One region of the Dorea sp. AM13-35 genome, then DNA from elsewhere that is predicted to be linked to it. Evidence: predicted binding sites of a transcription regulator. Region 1 holds the regulator's gene; the other holds the start of a gene.
What was found. Region 1 encodes NrdR, which represses ribonucleotide reductase genes. Its sites were predicted from a motif close to CACAANATNTTGTG; they were not measured.

Region 1 (9,022 bases):
ACTGTGTGATCAGCCCGTATTTCCGATACCGGAGATATGGTTATCACATAGATGAAGAATGTATAGATACGGTCGAAGGGTATCTTTTCATAGAGCGCAATATTGTTCCGATGGAACGGTTACATAAACTGCAGGTGGAGAGAGGCCCGGTTGCCAGAGCTTTCGGCGTGGCAAATGTAGTTGTGACAACAGCAGGTGGAGATGTAGAGATCAATCTTCTGGAAGATGAAAAAGCGGAACAGATCGCAGAGAATTTACAGAAGCGGATCAATCAGATCGCAGCGGAGGAAAAACATGGAAACGACAGAAACGAAATTTAGAAACCATATCTCCATTGTGATTGAACGATTTGGAACTATATTTATAGGAATCGTGATTGTACTTGCAGGATCGGCACTGGATGACCTGAAAGAAATTGTAAAGCATATGGATAATCTGAAAGAATATCTGGCAGATGAGTTTGCGGGAGCCAGTCTGTTTCTTGTATTGTTCCTGATTGCTTTATTCTGGCAGCTCCGCCGTTGGGCGAAAACTTATATTTCTATCCAGGGGCAGGCAATCGTGATTGAGAAAAATACATGGAACCGCAAGGTGCAGACGATCGGCATCAAGCATATTTCCAATGTCAATCTCTCACAGAATATTCTGGAAATGATGCTTGGCACATGCACTGTGAAACTGGATACAGACAGTTTCTCAACGGCAGATGATACAGACGTAAAACTAGTGCTGAAAAAAGAAAAAGCAGAGTGGTTCCGTCAGACGGTTTTTGCGATTATGGAGTCGGAAGGTAACCGTTCCGGGGCAGAAGTTTATGCGCAGGATGCGAATCATCAGACAGAAAGTGGCGCGTACAAAGAAACTGCCGGGATAACAGATGAGGAAAACGGTAAAAACATCACAGAGACAACGGTGACAGCAAATGTAAATGATATGATCTGGCATGGAGTGTTTGCGATTAATTTATTTGCTGTTTTGCTTGCAGTTGGAGGAATCGGAGGCTCCGTATCAAAATTGCTTTCTGGCATACAGGAAGGAATTTCAGGACAAAATATTCTGGAAATAATATCAGGTTGGGCGGTAGCATTTTTTATCGGCGCAACAGCAGTCTGGGATACGGTGAAGGATTTTATTAAGTATTATCAGTATCAGGTTACACGAAAAAGTGATAAGATCTATATTTCTTACGGACTTTTAAAGAAAGTAAGCTATGTAATTCCGGTAAAGCGGATTCATGGTGTAACGGTGAGACAGACATGGATTGCAAGGATTTTTAAGAGATACCGGGTGGAACTTATCAATGTCGGAATGGGAGATGACGATGAAGAAAAGGACGCCTTTTTCCTTTTGTATCAGAGTCATGCAGACGTGATTGAAAAAATGCAGAAACTTCTGCCGGAATTTGCAGAAGCAATGAAACTTCCGCTGCAGAGACAGAAGAAGTCGGTTATCTTTCTTAAGGCAATCCCGGCAGTGATCTGGGCAGTTGCATTATTTGTGGCAGATCGGTTTGCGAAAGAAATCATAGGATCCCATTTTCTGTGGATTAATCTGGCGTGTGTCTGTGGATGGCTGGTTGTATTGGTGATGCTTGCGGGCGGCTATGTTACGGATGCATTTGCCTGTGATAAGAAGAGTCTGGCCGTATCAAGCGGTGTATTTGGTCGAGAAACCACATACATGCATTATCCGCAGATCCAGTATTTTTCATTTAATCAGAATATAGTGGCAAAGAAACTGCGTGTTGTGAAGGGAAATGCATATCTTCTTGCGTCGGCATCGGATTCCAGACATGATCTTCCGTATATGCCAGAAGAGGCTGTGGAAGAATTGAAAGAATATTTTTGAAAAAGATGGTCTTGTAACATAAATAACTGCGAAAGATGAGGGGAAAGTATGATAGAGACAGGTGTTGTAAATGGAAGATTCCAGGTATTGCATTTAAAGCATATGGAATATATTCTGGCGGCAAAGATGCGGTGCCGGAAACTGTATATCGGGCTTACGAATCCGGACGGGAGAATGACCGGCGATTCGGTAAATGATCAGAACCGATCCACAAAAGCGGCAAATCCGCTGACGTATTTTGAACGTTATGAGATGATAAAAGGTGCCATGCAGGAATTTAAAGTCCCTGAGCAGGAATATGATATTCTGCCGTTTCCGATTAATTTTCCGGAATATATTGCAAATTATATGCCGGAAGATGCGACGTATTTTATGGGACTCAGTGATGCGTGGGATGAAGAAAAATATAAGATCCTGCGAAGCTTGAAGCTGGATGTAGAAGTTCTCTGGCGAAGAGAAGAAAAAGACCGCGGAGTCAGTGCTTCATGGGTGCGAAGCTGTATTGCCATGGATGAAGAATGGGCGCATCTTGTCCCGAAGAGCGTGTATAAGTATCTGACGGAAACACATCTCGTGGACAGGATCAAGCATCTGGAGAAAATCCGGATCGAAGAGAAAATGGTGCTGTAAAAATAGCAGAAAAAAGTATTAAAAAATAGAAACAATATTGGTAGATAGTGAAAAAGCATTAATAGTTAAAAAACGCCTGCCATTTGCAATATATTTCACTGGCACCGAACATTCAGACCATTTGTGGATATATCAATATAACAGGATGGCAGGCGCTTTTTGCAACTACTCTTCTACGAATTTTACTGCAGTTCCGTAAGCCATGATTTCAGCAGCACCCTGTACGACAGTACTGGATGCATAGCGGATATTAATGACGGCGTCGGCACCGCATTTTTCGGCTTCTTCGCTCATGCGCTTTGTGGCGATGGCACGGGCTTCATTCATCATTTCTGTATAAGAAGTAAGTTCACCGCCTACAAGTGTCTTAAAGCTGTTTACAAGGTCTTTTCCAAAATGTACAGACTGGATCATATTTCCTTTTACAAGTCCGATCATTTCAAATTTCTTTCCGGTTATATAATCTGTGTTTACTAATATCATAAATAAAATCCTTTCTGATTAATGTTAAGATGTTAGGGGAAAATCCTGACATCTTGTTAATTAAATTGTCAAAGTAGTTACGGATGACCTATGGCAGTCGTTATTACAGATAAACCGCCAGACTGACCCGAGCCGGACTAGCTCAGATGCAGGACATCCTTAATGGTATAATATCCAGGACCTTTATTAGCAAGATACGCTGCGCAGTCGCAGGCGCCTCTTGCGAAACATTCCCAGTTGTAGCAGTGGTGAGTGATTTCCAGACGTTCTCCCATGCCACCAAAGAATACAGTGTGGCTACTTGGAATATTGCCGGCGCGCAGAGAATGATAACCGATTGTTCCAGGTTCTCGCGGAGAAACTCCTTCCCTGCCGTATACAGCGATATCGGATAATTCTTTGCCAAGTGCATGTGCCATGGTCTCACCCATTTCTTTGGAAGTACCGCTCGGTGCATCTTTCTTCCACTGATCATGCATCTCAAGAATCTCAATGTCCAGTTCTTCCCCAACTGTCTTTGTGATAAATTCCAGAACTTTATTCATGACATTGACGAGTTTGGAAGTGTTGGCTGCATAGAGCATTGGAATAGAAGAAGCAGCATCTTCAAAACGTTTCATCTCTTCGTCGGAGAAACCGGTAGAACCGCAGACCAGACCTTTTTTATGTCTGATGGCAAGATCCAGAACTTCCATAGCCATCTCTTTAGTAGAAAAATCGATGATCACATCGCATTTGTCAATAACGGATTCGAGATCATCTACAACCGGAACGTGCAGTTCTTTTCCGACCATTGCGACAGTTCCGAGATCTGTTCCGATGTAATCGCGCCCTTTTGGACCGATACCGGCAACCAGTTCCATGTCATCACGGGAGGCTGCAACCTGTGTGATCAATTTGCCCATTTTCCCTCTTGGGGCTGTTACGATAACTTTCATAAATGTAAACTCCTTTCGTATACGTTTTCAACACGTACCGGGAAATCCCTTTTAATAATTTCAGTTTACCACAAAAGACGAGCAGGAGTTGCATTTTTTTCAGAAAGAGGCTATAATTCTTTTTATAATCTTGAGAGGAAATTTACAGAAAATAAGAGGTATAGAGCATGAAGAAAAGAGTAGTCGTTGCGCTGGGACATCGTGCCCTTGGTACGACCTTGCCGGAGCAGCAGGAAGCAGTTAAGAAAACATCAAAAGTAATCGCGGATCTGATCGAGGACGGATATCAGGTTGCCATTACACACAGCAACGCACCGCAGGTAGGTATGATCCATACAGCGATGAACGAATTTGGAAAAGTACACGAGAACTATACAGCGGCGCCAATGTCTGTATGTTCTGCCATGAGCCAGGGCTATATCGGATATGACCTTCAGAATGCGATTCGCGAGGAACTTTTAAACAGAGGCATTTACAGAACAGTCAGCACGATCCTGACACAGGTAGTTGTGGATCCATATGATGAAGCATTCTATACACCGACCAAGATCCTTGGACGTTATATGAATGTGGAAGAAGCAAATGAGGAGCGTAAGAAGGGTAATTATGTAGTAGAGGAACCAGGCAAAGGGTTCCGCCGCATCGTGTCTGCACCGAATCCGGTACGCATTGTAGAGATTGATGCGATCAAGGCTCTTCTGGATGCAGATCAGATTGTTATTGCGTGCGGTGGTGGTGGTATTCCGGTTCTGGAACAGGATAACCATTTGAAAGGTGCAAGCGCTGTCATTGAGAAGGATCTGACTGCCGGAAAGATGGCAGAGGATACACAGGCAGACGAGCTGATCATTCTGACGAGTGTAGATCAGGTGAAAATTAATCTCGGACGTGACAATGAAGAAGCACTGGGCGAGATTTCCGTAGAAAATGCGAAGAAATATATGGAAGAGGGACATTTCGGAGAGTATAATATGCTTCCGAAGTTAAGTGCTTCTGTTTCTTTCATTGAAAAAGGAGAAGGAAGAAGCGCACTCATTACTTCTTTTGATAAGCTTGGCGAAGCTTTAAAAGGAAAGACAGGAACTAAGATTTCTTAAGAAATTCGTTTAAAATGTCTGCAATCTGGTTATACTACCGGAAAAATGAAGGAGGTAACCGATGAAGGCAAGAGTGATGGATGGCTGCATTTCCTGCGGTGCATGTGTGACAACGTGCCCGGAAGTATTCTCGTTTGATGAAGATGGACTTGCGGAAGCATGTGGAGAAGTTGCATCGGAATATGAAGAAGCAGCAAAAGAAGCAAGAGATGACTGTCCGGTATCTGTGATTGATATTGTGGAGTAATAAAATGCGAAGATAAACTGGGGTATGGTGAAGAACTGTACTCCTGTTTTTGTTTATCGGGAAAGAACTTTCCTTATATATAAAAACGCTCCACCAGATGTGCACCTGTACGAATAAGCAGCGTGCTGCATATAATAAATATAAGAATAATACGAGTGGAAGTGTCAGTGTGCGTTTCAGTGAATTTCAGGAAAAAGAAGTGATCAATGCGTGTGACTGTTGCAAACTTGGATATGTAGAAGATCTGGTCATAGATGAGAAAAAAGGAAAAATTGAAGCAATCATTATACCAAAAGGGCGGGGGATCTGTAATTTTTTCTGTGAGGATGGAGAATACATCATTCCATTTGCCTGTATTAAACGGATTGGACCGGATATTATTCTGATTGAAATGCATGAAGAAAAGTAAAATGTTTCTTTTGATGTTTGACTTCTCTAAGAGCAACCGATATACTAAAAGATAGAATGTATGAAAGGAATTTAGTGTGATGAAATGTCCATATTGTGGTAATTCAGATACAAGAGTTATAGATTCAAGACCGGCGGAAGAAGGCAATTCTATCCGCAGACGCAGATCCTGTGATGCATGCGGGAAACGTTTCACGACTTATGAAAAGATAGAGACGATTCCGCTGATCATTATTAAAAAGGATGATAACAGAGAACAGTATGACCGAGGCAAGATTGAAAGAGGAATTTTAAGAGCTTGTTATAAACGTCCGGTATCGGCGGCAAGGATCCAGAAGACAGTGGAAGCTGTGGAGACACAGGTGTTCAGTCTGGAAGAGAAAGAGATTGCAAGCAGTACGATCGGTGAGATCGTTATGGATGCGCTGAAAGATCTGGACGAAGTTGCATATGTAAGATTCGCATCTGTATATAGGGAGTTTAAGGATGTGAATACATTTATGGATGAATTGAAGAAGATTCTGGATGGACAGGAACAATAAAGTTTTACAATATTCTGTACAGGATATAATATAGTGAGATGAGTACAAATAGACAGGGTGATTAGACTATGAGAACATATAAATTAACGATTTCCTATGATGGAAGCAGGTATCAGGGATGGCAGCGGCAGGCGACGACAGACAATACGATCCAGTTTGTACTGGAATGGAGCATTGGCAAATTAGTCGGATACCGCGTGCGTGTAGACGGTTCGGGGAGAACAGACGCCGGAGTACATGCAAGAGGTCAGGTGGCAAGTGTGAAGCTTTCCAAATTGTATGATCCACAGGAGATGAAGGATTCGTTGAACCGTTATCTCCCGGAGGATATCCGTATCGTGAAGGTGGAACTGGTGCGAAATGGATTTCATGCCAGAAAAAGTGCCAAAGGCAAGAAATATGAATATTATATTGACTGCAGAGAAAAACCGGATGTATTTTCCAGAAGATACTGCTATCATTATCCGGAAAAATTAGATATAGAAGCGATGCGTGAGGCCGTGCCATATCTGCTGGGACCGAAGAACTTTACAAGTTTTACGGATGATAAGGATTGCAAAGATCCGATCCGCAAGATCACCAATATCAAGATTGTAAGTTCCGGTGAGAAGGTGCGTATCACTTTCTATGGAACTGGATTCTTATATCATATGGCACGTATCTTGACAGGTACTTTGCTGGAAATCGGTACCGGCAAGCGTGAGGCATCGATGCTTCCGGTTGTGATTGCGGCAGAAGACAGAAGCCTTGCCGGATTTCTCGCGCCAGCCAGAGGTCTGTTTTTAAGAAAAGTGTATTATTAGAAGGAAAACGAACAGATGAAATGTATATCATGGAATGTAAATGGAATTCGTGCCTGCGTAAAGAAAGGATTTCTTGATTTCTTCAAAGAAGCGGATGCAGATATTTTCTGTATTCAGGAAACGAAGATGCAGGAAGGACAATTAGATCTGGAGCTGGATGGATACGAACAGTACTGGAATTATGCCGTGAAGAAAGGTTATTCCGGAACGGCGGTATTTACAAAAGAAAGGCCCCTTGCTGTTACTTATGGCATGGCAATTGAAGAACACGATCAGGAAGGCCGTGTAATCACACTGGAGTATGAGGATTTTTATTTTGTGACAGTGTATACGCCGAATTCACAGAGCGAACTGGCAAGACTGGATTACAGAATGACATGGGAAGATGATTTTCTCGCTTATCTGAAAGGGCTGGAAGAGAAGAAACCAGTGGTTTTCTGTGGGGATCTGAATGTTGCACACAAAGAGATCGACTTGAAGAATCCGAAGACGAACCGTAAGAATGCCGGATTTACAGATGAAGAACGTGGAAAATTCACAGACCTTCTTGCAGCAGGATTTACAGATACATTCCGTTATCTGTATCCGGATGTGGAAGGAATTTATTCTTGGTGGTCTTACCGTTTCAGCGCAAGGGCAAAGAATGCAGGATGGAGAATTGACTATTTTTGTGTATCGGACTGCCTGAAGGATAAGATTGAAGATGCGAAGATCCTGACCGACGTTATGGGATCGGATCATTGCCCAATCGAACTGGACATTGCATTATAGTGAAGAGAGGAAGAGACGGATGGATAGTCGTGTATCTGTAATCAGCATTATTATAAAAGATGAAGAGGCAGCAGTAACGGTGAATGAACTGCTTCACGAATTTAGAAATTATATTGTCGGAAGAATGGGCATTCCGTACCGGCAGAGAGAAGTGTCGATCATCAGTGTGGTGCTGGACGCGCCGGGAGATGTGACAAGCTCTCTTTCCGGAAAACTTGGAATGTTAAAAGGAGTCAGTGCAAAGACACTGACTGCAAAGTTGTAAACACGACGATTTGAAAATTAGAAATATTTAGAATGCAGTGATGGAATAATAAAAAGAGCGGAATCACCGGCTACAGCCGGTTGATTCCGCTTTGTAATTCGTCTGCCCATTTCTGAAGATTGTATGTACGTCCGCCAAATAATTTTAAGATGACACCGGTTGGGTGTTCATGTCCGGCAAATGCATTTGCTTCGTCTGTATCGACGTGCATGGCGAGTGCAAAGTCCGGGTGTACACGGACAACAACATCAGCAAAGATCAGAGAGCGTTCAAAACTCTCCATAATGACGAACACTTCATCTTTGTCTTTGACATTTAACTGGACTGCCTGCACTGGAGTCATGTGGATATGGCGCTTTGCAACAATCACACCGTGATCGAGTTCAATCTCACCGGCAGGACCGAGCAGCGTGCAGCCGGGTGTGCCCTTCGTATCGCCGGATTGACGGATGATGCCCGGAATGCCGAGCTTTCGTGAATCAGTCATGGAAATCTCCACCTGTGTCTCATTACGGAAAGGTCCAAGCAGAGCAACATTTTCAAATGTTCCTTTCGGACCTTTGATCGTAACGCGTTCTTCACAGGCATACTGACCAGGCTGGCTCAGATCTACCCGGTGGGTGATCGTTTTCCCTTTCCCAAATAAGTGTTCAAAATCTTCCTGGCACATATGGATGTGTCTTGCGCTTGTTTCGATTGGTATTGCAAGTCCCATAGTATCTGAGCCTCCTTCTATTATCTGCATTAATTTTTATTCATAGCCATTTTCTGAAAACCTTATTAGAAATATTGTAACAGAGTGCGTTCGGTTTTTCAATCAAAAGTATCAACAACGACATTTTTCGTTGACAAAGAGGGCTTTTTTTTCTATAATTTTTAACGAGGTAAAGCAATGGCGTTTTCATCTAAGGCATGAGAACGCCCATTTTTACATACAGCAGTAAATGCAGGAGGTGCATATAATGAATAATTATACGCGTGAAGATATTT
Region 2 (9,022 bases), on a different contig from region 1:
AGAGGCGCACATGTATTTGATCCGGCGATTAAGATTCTACAGGAATTAAATGCAAGAGGCTATGGCAGACAGGATGATCTGCGGCTGACGCTTGTGTATAATACAGATGGCCCGTATCTGCCACCGAATGAATTTATGCTGGAAAAGACATACAGAGAAATTCTGGAAAAGGAATATGGCATTGTATTTACGGATTTGATCGCAATTGGAAATGTGCCGATCGGAAGATTCGGGCAGGAGTTAAAGCACCAGGGAAAACTTGGATCTTATCTGAAACTGCAGAGTGAGAACTTCAATGAAGACAATCTGCCGAAGGTTATGTGCCGGGATCAGATCAATGTTGATTACGATGGCAGTCTGTATGACTGTGAATATTATCATGTCCTTGGAATGAAACCAGATGGGGAAGCACATATCAGAGAGCTTGCGGATCATGCGCCGAAGCCGCGGAAGATTCATACCTGTGCAGTTTGCTATAGTTGTACGGCAGGATATGGAAGCAGCTGTGGTGGGAATCTGTCACATTAAGTTGGCAGTGGAAGGTTCTGCCGGTGTGATTTGTCGGATAGAAAAAGAGCTGTTTGGAAATTATGAAAATGATTTCTGGAAAAATATGGAAGAAAAATAAAAAAATATTAAAAAACACTTGATTTTTAGAAAAACATGTCATATAATATTACTTGCGTCACGGAAAACTGATGACGCAGGATATGCGCGATTAGCTCAGTTGGCAGAGCACCTGACTCTTAATCAGGGTGTCCAGGGTTCGAACCCCTGATCGCGCACTATAAGATCGCTGTTTTTGCAGACAACAGAGCTGCAGGGACGGCGATTTTTTGTATAATAGGAAATTTCATTTCCTATTATACAAAAGCCTCCGGCAGGATGCGCACTGCGGCGTACAATGATGATGTCGCAAGCGACCACCGCAGGCGCGCGAATGTGCCAAGGCACATTCGATTTATAGCGACGAGGAGGGAACAACATGGCGGCATTTAACCGTTTTATAGAAAAATGGATGGCACTGGTGACACCAATCTGCCTTCTTTTGGGCGTGTGGTTCCCGGATATTGCAAAACATGGACTCCCATATGTTCCGTTTGTCTTTGCATTTATGACATTTAATGGTGCTTTGAAGTCTAGCTTCAAAGATGTGGCGGGGGTATTTAAGAACCCGTCAATACTTCTTGTGATGCTCGGGCTTATTCATGTTGTAATGCCGGTATTTGCCTGCGGACTTGGACATTTATTTTTCACAGATAATGCAAGGCTGATTGCCGGGATGGTGTTGGAATTTTCAGTGCCGACAGCGGTGTCAGGACTGATGTGGATAACAATCTACAGCGGAAATAGTCCGTTATCGCTGTCTCTGGTGGTGACAGATACGGTGTTGTCGCCGTTTTTAATTCCATTGACATTAAGGATTCTTCTTGGAAAAACAGTACATATGGATACAGTACAGATGATGCAGGAGCTGATCTTCATGGTGGCATTTCCGGCAATTTTTGCTATGTGCCTGAATCAGATCAGCCATAATCGCGCAAAAGAATGTTTGCCGAAAGTGCTCGCACCTTATTCCAAACTGGCGTTGATATTTGTTGTAATATCCAATTCATCCAAAGTGGCACCGTATATTCGCCATATGAACGGACAGCGGGTAGCTGTAGCAGTAACAATTCTCGTACTGGCGGCAAGCGGTTATGCAATCGGACTTCTGGTCGCAAAATTATGGAAGAAGGATCACGAAACATCTATTTCCATGATGTACGGAAACGGAATGCGTAATATCAGCGTGGGAGCCGTGATTGCGGCGGCATATTTCCCGGGAGAAGTGATGTTCCCGGTTATGATCGGAACGTTGTTCCAACAGGTACTGGCTGCATTTTATGGAAAAGCAACGGAGCAGCCGGGTGACAGCAGTAAAAACTAAGATTTCCCTAAGAATATCTTTAGAATTATTTTCTTTACAAGGATGTGTATTCTATTTATAATTTTACCAACAAAAGAAATGAGGAAAAAGGATGCACAAAAGACGAAGAGAGTTTAAGAAGAGAGCCAGATGTGTGTTGAAGACGCATTACTGGCTTTTTGTTATGTTATGCCTTATTGCAGGCATGATCGGAACAGAATTTACCACTTCCGTGAAACTGGGAAAGGACGCAGCAGTGTCTTATGCGGAAGCAGAGAACACGGTCAATCGTCTGACAACGGATAACCTGATCGGAGCGTTCTATGATAATCTGGAAGAATTTAATGAAGGAAAAGAGGCGGAGCAGAGAGCGCGCATTGATGAAAAGAAGAAACGCTATGAAGAAGAATCAAAAAAGAATGAAAATGCGGTTCTTGGACGAAGCAGGGGTGTCTTTTCCGGCATTGTAAATAAAGCCGCTTCCGGTGAATATATTGTTACACTTGCAGTTGCGGTGCGCTCACTGGTCGGCTCGGATAACATAGCTGCCTGGCTGCTGATCGTTGTCAGCCTGGCACTGATCTTTTTCGTGCAGACCTTTATCGTAGATGTGTATCAGATTGTTATGCGAAGGATGCTTTTGGAAGGGCGCTGTTATAAGCGCGTTCCGCTACACAGAGTGTGGTTCCTGATGCGGGTGCGCAAATGGATGCATGCGGGAGTCACGCTTCTGTTAAAACAGGCATTGCACACTGTGTGGGGGCTTACGGTTATCGGGGGCGTTGTCAAATATTATTCTTATTATCTGGTTCCTTATATTGCAGCAGAGAATCCATCAATTAAGGCGGCAGATGCGATCACATTATCAAGGCAGATGATGGACGGGCATAAGTGGGAATGTTTTGTGATGGAATTGTCGTTCTGGGGCTGGAGATTTCTTGGATTTTTTACAATGGGAATTGCCAACATTTTCTATATCAATCCATTTATGGCTGCGACAATGGCAGAATATTATGTGAGTCTGCGAGAGGAGGCAATCGACAGGAAACTTCCGCTGGCAGAACAGTTAAATGATAGATATCTGTATGAGCATCCGGAACAGATGGTGCTGGATGCGGCTTATGAAGACGTTAGAGAAGTGGAGGAAGAACCGCCGGTTGTTATAGAAGGTCTGACTGGAGTTCAGAAGTTTCTTGCAAATACACTGGGAATCACAGTGCTGCATCAGAAAGAGATGGATGCGCTGGAGGAAGAGGCAAACCGAAAATTCCGGGTTGTGCATGATATACGTGCATACAAAGGAATTGTTTATCCGACCAGACTGTATCCGATTTCGGAAGTGAAGAGAAATAATCTGCTGGAAAATATGAACTTTTTGCGTCATTACTCTATCTGGTCTGTGATCATGATGTTTTTTATTATGTCATTTGCAGGCTGGGTGTGGGAAGTGAGTCTACATTTTCTGACCAAAGGATGTTTTGTTAACCGTGGGGTTCTTCACGGTCCGTGGTTGCCGATTTACGGGGCTGGCAGTGTACTGATTTTATTGTTGCTGAACCGTCTGCGCAGAAAACCTGTGGCAGAATTTATTGCAGCGGTAGCCTTGTGTGGATTTATAGAATATTATACATCTTATTTCCTAGAGATTATAACGCATGGCAAGCGATGGTGGGATTATCATGGATATTTTCTGAATCTTAACGGAAGGATCTGTGCAGAAGGGCTTTTGACATTTGGAATCGGAGGCGTTGTAATGGTATATGTACTGGCGCCATTTTTAGACAATCTGATCCGCAGGCTTCCGATGCGACGTCTGATTGCGTTATGTGTGCTGTTGTTAGTATTGTTTGGCGCAGATCAGATGTGGTCGGTACGTCATCCGAATGAGGGGAAAGGAATCAGCAAAATGAGGACGACAGCCGTCCGGACATATGAAAAAGAAGGGAAGGTAGTAAAACAATGATCGCATTATATCTGGCTCCGCTGTATCTGTTATTATGCGGATATATACTCTGGCGCATGCTGCACTGGCTTGCAGCCTGTCACGATGTGACAAAAAATTTTTTTCTCAGGGGACTGCTCGTCACAGTGTACGTTTTTCTGGCGCTAAGCCTGCTTTTTGGATTCCTTGTACCGCCGTCGATGTTACAAAGAGTGCTGAAAGGGATTGGCAATTACTGGCTGGGTGTGTTATTATATATCTTGCTTACAGTTCTTGTAGCAGATCTTATAAGACTCATTCTGAAACATGTGTCATTTCCGAAAAAGGAAAGACTTTTTTCAAGAAAAGGACATGTTATCGTGGGCAGTATATGTCTGGCAGTGATTCTGGCATTCAGTGCCGCCGGGATCTATGGTGCACGTCATATCGTAACGACAGATTATCAGGTAAAGATATCAAAGAAAGCAGGGAATCGGAAGGAACTGAATCTTGTTCTTGTGGCTGATTTCCATCTGGGATACAGCATCGGCAGCAGCCATATGCAGCGGATGGTGGAGAAGATCAATGCGTCAAAACCGGATCTTGTAGTGATCGCGGGAGATATTTTTGACAATGAATATGAGGCATTGGATAATCCGGAGCGCCTGGAGAAGATATTAAGATCGATCAAGAGCAGGTATGGTGTCTATGCATGTTACGGCAACCATGATATACAGGAGAAGATTCTGGCAGGATTTACATTTCCGAGAAAAGGGAAGAAGATGAGCGATCCGCGGATGGATACATTTTTGGAGAAATCAAATATTCATCTGCTTCGGGATGAAGCAGTCGAGATCGACAATGCTTTTTATCTGTTCGGAAGAGCTGATTATGAACGTCCGGGAAGAGGGATCAGGAAGAGAAAGCTTCCGAAAGAACTGGTGAAGGAAATGGATCAGAAGAAACCAATTCTTGTAGTGGATCATGAACCGAGAGAATTAAAAGAACTGGCAGATGCGGGAGTGGATCTGGATCTGTGTGGACATACACATGATGGCCAGATGTTCCCGGGGAACTTGGTTACGGACATGATGTGGGAGAACTCCTATGGCTATCTGAAAAAGGGAAAGATGCATAATATCGTGACTTCCGGGCTTGGCGTATTCGGACCGGATATGAGAGTGGGTACGAAGAGTGAGATCTGCCGGATTAAGATAAAATTCAATTAGAGAGAAAGAGAGAAAGGGAATTGCAAAAAAGTAAAACTTTCTCTTTCTTTTCGCTCTGAATTGGTGTATGATAGTAAAAGACACAACATATTGTGTAATGACAAGTTAAAAATATCTATATTTTGTTATAAAAAAAGAATGCTAAAAAAGGAGAAATCAAGGGGATTATGGGAATTCAAGTGAAAAATCATGTGATCAAACGAAACGGAGAGGAAGTACCGTTCCAGCTTGATAAGATCATAAATGCGATCAAATCTGCAAACAAAGAGGTAGAACGGATCCATCAGTTGAATGAATATCAGATTCTTGCAGTGGCAGATACAATCGGTCAGAAAGTGAACGAATATCGCCATGCCGTGAATGTAGAAGATATTCAGGATATGGTAGAGACCGGCATCATGGAGATGCGTGGATATGAAGTCGCACAGAAGTATGTGCGTTATCGTTATAAGAGAGAGCTTACCAGAAAATCAAATACAACAGATAATGGAATCCTCGCACTGATCGAGCACATGAATGAAGAAGTAAATCAAGAGAATTCCAACAAGAATCCTGTGATCAATTCTACACAGAGAGATTACATGGCAGGAGAAGTCAGCAAAGACTTATCCAGACGTCTGCTCCTTCCGGAAGAGATTGTGCAGGCGCACGAAGCAGGAATCATCCACTTCCATGATTCTGATTATTTTGCACAGAAAGAACATAACTGTGATCTGATCAATTTACAGGATATGTTGCAGAATGGTACAGTGATCAGTGAGACGCTGATCGAGAAGCCGCATAGCTTTTTTACAGCATGTAATGTAACGACCCAGATCGTGGCACAGGTGGCAAGTAACCAGTATGGCGGACAGTCTTTTACACTGGCACATCTGGCACCGTTTGTAGATATCAGCAGACAGAAACTCCGTAAGAATGTTATCGCTGAGAGACAAGAATGTGGCGAGAGCATGGATCCGGAAATCATTGACAAGATTACAGAACGCAGACTCCGCGATGAAGTAAAGAGCGGAATCCAGACGATCCAGTATCAGCTTATCACACTGATGACCTGTAATGGACAGGCGCCGTTTGTAACCGTATTTATGTATCTGGATGAAGTAGAAGACGGACAGTTAAGAGATGACCTTGCTATGATCATTGAAGAAGTGATGAGACAGAGAATGCAGGGCGTTAAGAATGAAAAAGGTGTATGGATCACTCCGGCATTCCCGAAATTGATCTATGTATTGGATGAAGATAATATTACAGAAGGTTCCAAGTACTGGGAACTGACCAAGCTGGCAGCAGAATGTACAGCAAAACGTATGGTACCGGATTATATTTCCGCTAAGATGATGCGTGAGCTGAAGCAGGGAGAAGTTTACCCGTGTATGGGCTGCCGTTCATTTTTGACAGTTGAGGACGAGCAGAGAAATCCGGACGGAAGCCATAAGTTCTATGGACGTTTCAATCAGGGAGTTGTAACGATCAATCTTGTAGATGTGGCATGTTCTTCCAATGGAGATATGGATAAATTCTGGAAGATTCTGGATGAACGTCTGGAGTTGTGCCACCGGGCACTCCGCTGCAGACATGAGCGTCTTCTCGGAACGATTTCCGATGTAGCGCCGATCCTGTGGCAGTATGGTGCACTGGCAAGACTGAAGAAGGGTGAGACGATCGACAGACTGCTTTATAATGGATATTCAACAATCTCTCTCGGATATGCGGGCCTTTATGAGATGTGCATGCGTATGCTTGGCAAATCCCATACAGATCCGGAAGCAAGCCCGTTTGCACTGGAAGTTATGCAGAAACTGAATGATAAGTGCAAAGAATGGAAAGAAGCAGAGCACATCAGCTATTCCGTATACGGGACACCGATGGAATCTACAACTTACAAATTTGCAAAATGTTTACAGAAACGTTTTGGAATCATCAAAGGCGTAACCGATAAGAATTATATTACGAACAGCTATCACGTACATGTAACAGAGAAGATCGATGCATTTAAGAAACTGAAATTCGAATCCGAATTCCAGAAGTTGTCTCCGGGTGGAGCGATCAGCTACATCGAAGTACCGGATATGCAGGACAATATTCCGGCAGTACTCTCCGTTATGCAGTATATTTATGAGAATATCATGTATGCTGAGTTGAATACGAAGAGCGATTACTGTGAATGTTGCGGCTATACCGGTGAGATCCAGATCAAGGAAGACGGAAACGGTAAACTGATTTGGGAGTGTCCGAACTGCGGTAACAGAGATCAGGATAAGTTATGTGTAGCAAGAAGAACCTGTGGATATATCGGAACACAGTTCTGGAATCAGGGAAGAACACAGGAAATCAAAGACCGCGTACTTCACCTGTAAGAAGGAAAGATTGACAAAAAGAACAACTCCATATATAATATAACCTATTGAATTACTGGGAATATGAAGTGACCGGCGGGTGCATGCATGAGAGACATGGAATGCAGCCGCTGGTTTTGCGTAACAAACTTACAAAGCGTGTTCTATTATTGCGATAAAATCTGTGAGACACGTTTCGTACGGCAGAAGGAGAAGATAAGAAGATGCTGACACAATTTTCGAGAACCGAATTATTACTTGGAAAAGAAGCAATGGACAGGCTTGCGAATGCCAGAGTTGCGGTATTTGGAATCGGTGGCGTGGGCGGTTACGTCTGCGAGGCACTGGTGCGAAGCGGCGTAGGTGCATTTGATCTGATCGATGATGATAAAGTATGTCTGACGAACCTGAACCGTCAGATCATTGCGACAAGAAAGACTGTTGGAAAATATAAGACAAAAGTGATGCGTGACCGTATCCTGGAGATCAATCCGAATGCAAAAGTGACGATCCATGACTGCTTCTTCCTGCCGGAAAATGCAGATGATTTCGCATTTGAAGAGTATGATTATATCGTCGATGCTGTAGATACGGTAACGGCAAAGATCGCACTTGTGATGGCGGCAAAGGAGAAAAATGTGCCGATCATCAGCAGTATGGGGGCCGGAAATAAACTGGATGCCAGTATGTTCCGCGTGGCAGACATTTATAAGACGAAAGTATGCCCGCTTGCAAAAGTTATGCGCCGGGAACTGAAAAAACGTGGCGTAAAGAAGCTGAAAGTGGTATATTCAGAAGAGCAGCCAACCAGACCGAAAGAAGATATGGCGACCAGCTGCAGACACAACTGTATCTGCCCGCCGGGAGCAAAGCATAAGTGCACGGAGAGAAGAGATATTCCGGGAAGTGTGGCATTTGTACCTTCGGTGGCAGGACTTATTATTGCCGGTGAAGTGGTAAAAGACCTGGCTGCAGGAGAAACACAGAAATAGATTCGATAAGAAAGCAGAATTGGTGATACAAAGATGAGTATTTCAATAGCGGAATTAAAAAAATTAGAAAAAGACAGTTATGAGCTTCTGGATATCCGCAGTGAGGTAGAGATTTCCCACGGAGCAATTCCCGGAGCAATTGCGGTAAAGCCGGAAGAGATTGAAAAAAAATTAAAAAATAAAGAGCTGGATCCGGAGAAAAAGCAGGTTATTTGCTGTAGCAGAGGAAAAATCAGCGTAGAGATCGCAGAAGAGCTGGAAGAAGAAGGATATAACGCAGAGAGCCTGGAAGGCGGTTATGTAGCCTGGCTGATGGACGTTATGAAAGAGGAGATGGATAAGGATCAGAATAATGAGAAAGCAAAGGAAGTAGAGCAGAGCCTTCGCAAGAAATTCAAGAAAAAAATCTGGTCTAAATTTACAAAAGCGATCAACACGTATGAACTGGTAAAACCGGGAGATAAGATTGCAGTCTGTATTTCCGGTGGAAAAGATTCGATGCTGATGGCGAAATGCTTTCAGGAACTGAAAGTACACAACAAGTTTGATTTTGAAGTAAAGTTTCTTGTAATGGATCCGGGATACAGCCCGGAGAATCGCAAGGTTATTGAAGATAATGCGAAGAAACTGAATAT

Region 2: nrdD (anaerobic ribonucleoside-triphosphate reductase) is a predicted target of NrdR. The motif match lies at 5,141-5,154, and genes of this name have one in related genera.

Annotation. Positions count from the first base shown of each region.
Region 1 covers NZ_QUCZ01000004.1:90,174-99,195, forward strand. Annotated here, with positions in the region: gene DW152_RS06120 (PH domain-containing protein) at 1-320, shown strand, start outside; gene DW152_RS06125 (PH domain-containing protein) at 295-1,848, shown strand; gene DW152_RS06130 (hypothetical protein) at 1,897-2,478, shown strand; gene DW152_RS06135 (YbjQ family protein) at 2,644-2,961, opposite strand; gene dapB (4-hydroxy-tetrahydrodipicolinate reductase) at 3,099-3,899, opposite strand; gene arcC (carbamate kinase) at 4,067-4,996, shown strand; gene DW152_RS06150 (ferredoxin) at 5,058-5,243, shown strand; gene DW152_RS06155 (PRC-barrel domain-containing protein) at 5,413-5,652, shown strand; gene nrdR (transcriptional regulator NrdR) at 5,732-6,193, shown strand; gene truA (tRNA pseudouridine(38-40) synthase TruA) at 6,262-6,996, shown strand; gene DW152_RS06170 (exodeoxyribonuclease III) at 7,012-7,767, shown strand; gene DW152_RS06175 (TM1266 family iron-only hydrogenase system putative regulator) at 7,787-8,032, shown strand; gene DW152_RS06180 (PduL/EutD family phosphate acyltransferase) at 8,103-8,747, opposite strand; gene glnA (type I glutamate--ammonia ligase) at 8,995-9,022, shown strand, end outside.
Region 2 covers NZ_QUCZ01000003.1:207,704-216,725, reverse strand. Annotated here, with positions in the region: gene arsS (arsenosugar biosynthesis radical SAM (seleno)protein ArsS) at 1-528, shown strand, start outside; gene DW152_RS13575 (hypothetical protein) at 494-628, shown strand; tRNA gene DW152_RS05330 (tRNA-Lys) at 713-785, shown strand; gene DW152_RS05325 (bile acid:sodium symporter family protein) at 986-1,930, shown strand; gene DW152_RS05320 (DUF975 family protein) at 2,022-3,872, shown strand; gene DW152_RS05315 (metallophosphoesterase) at 3,869-5,059, shown strand; gene nrdD (anaerobic ribonucleoside-triphosphate reductase) at 5,227-7,416, shown strand; gene DW152_RS05305 (tRNA threonylcarbamoyladenosine dehydratase) at 7,620-8,387, shown strand; gene DW152_RS05300 (ATP-binding protein) at 8,421-9,022, shown strand, end outside.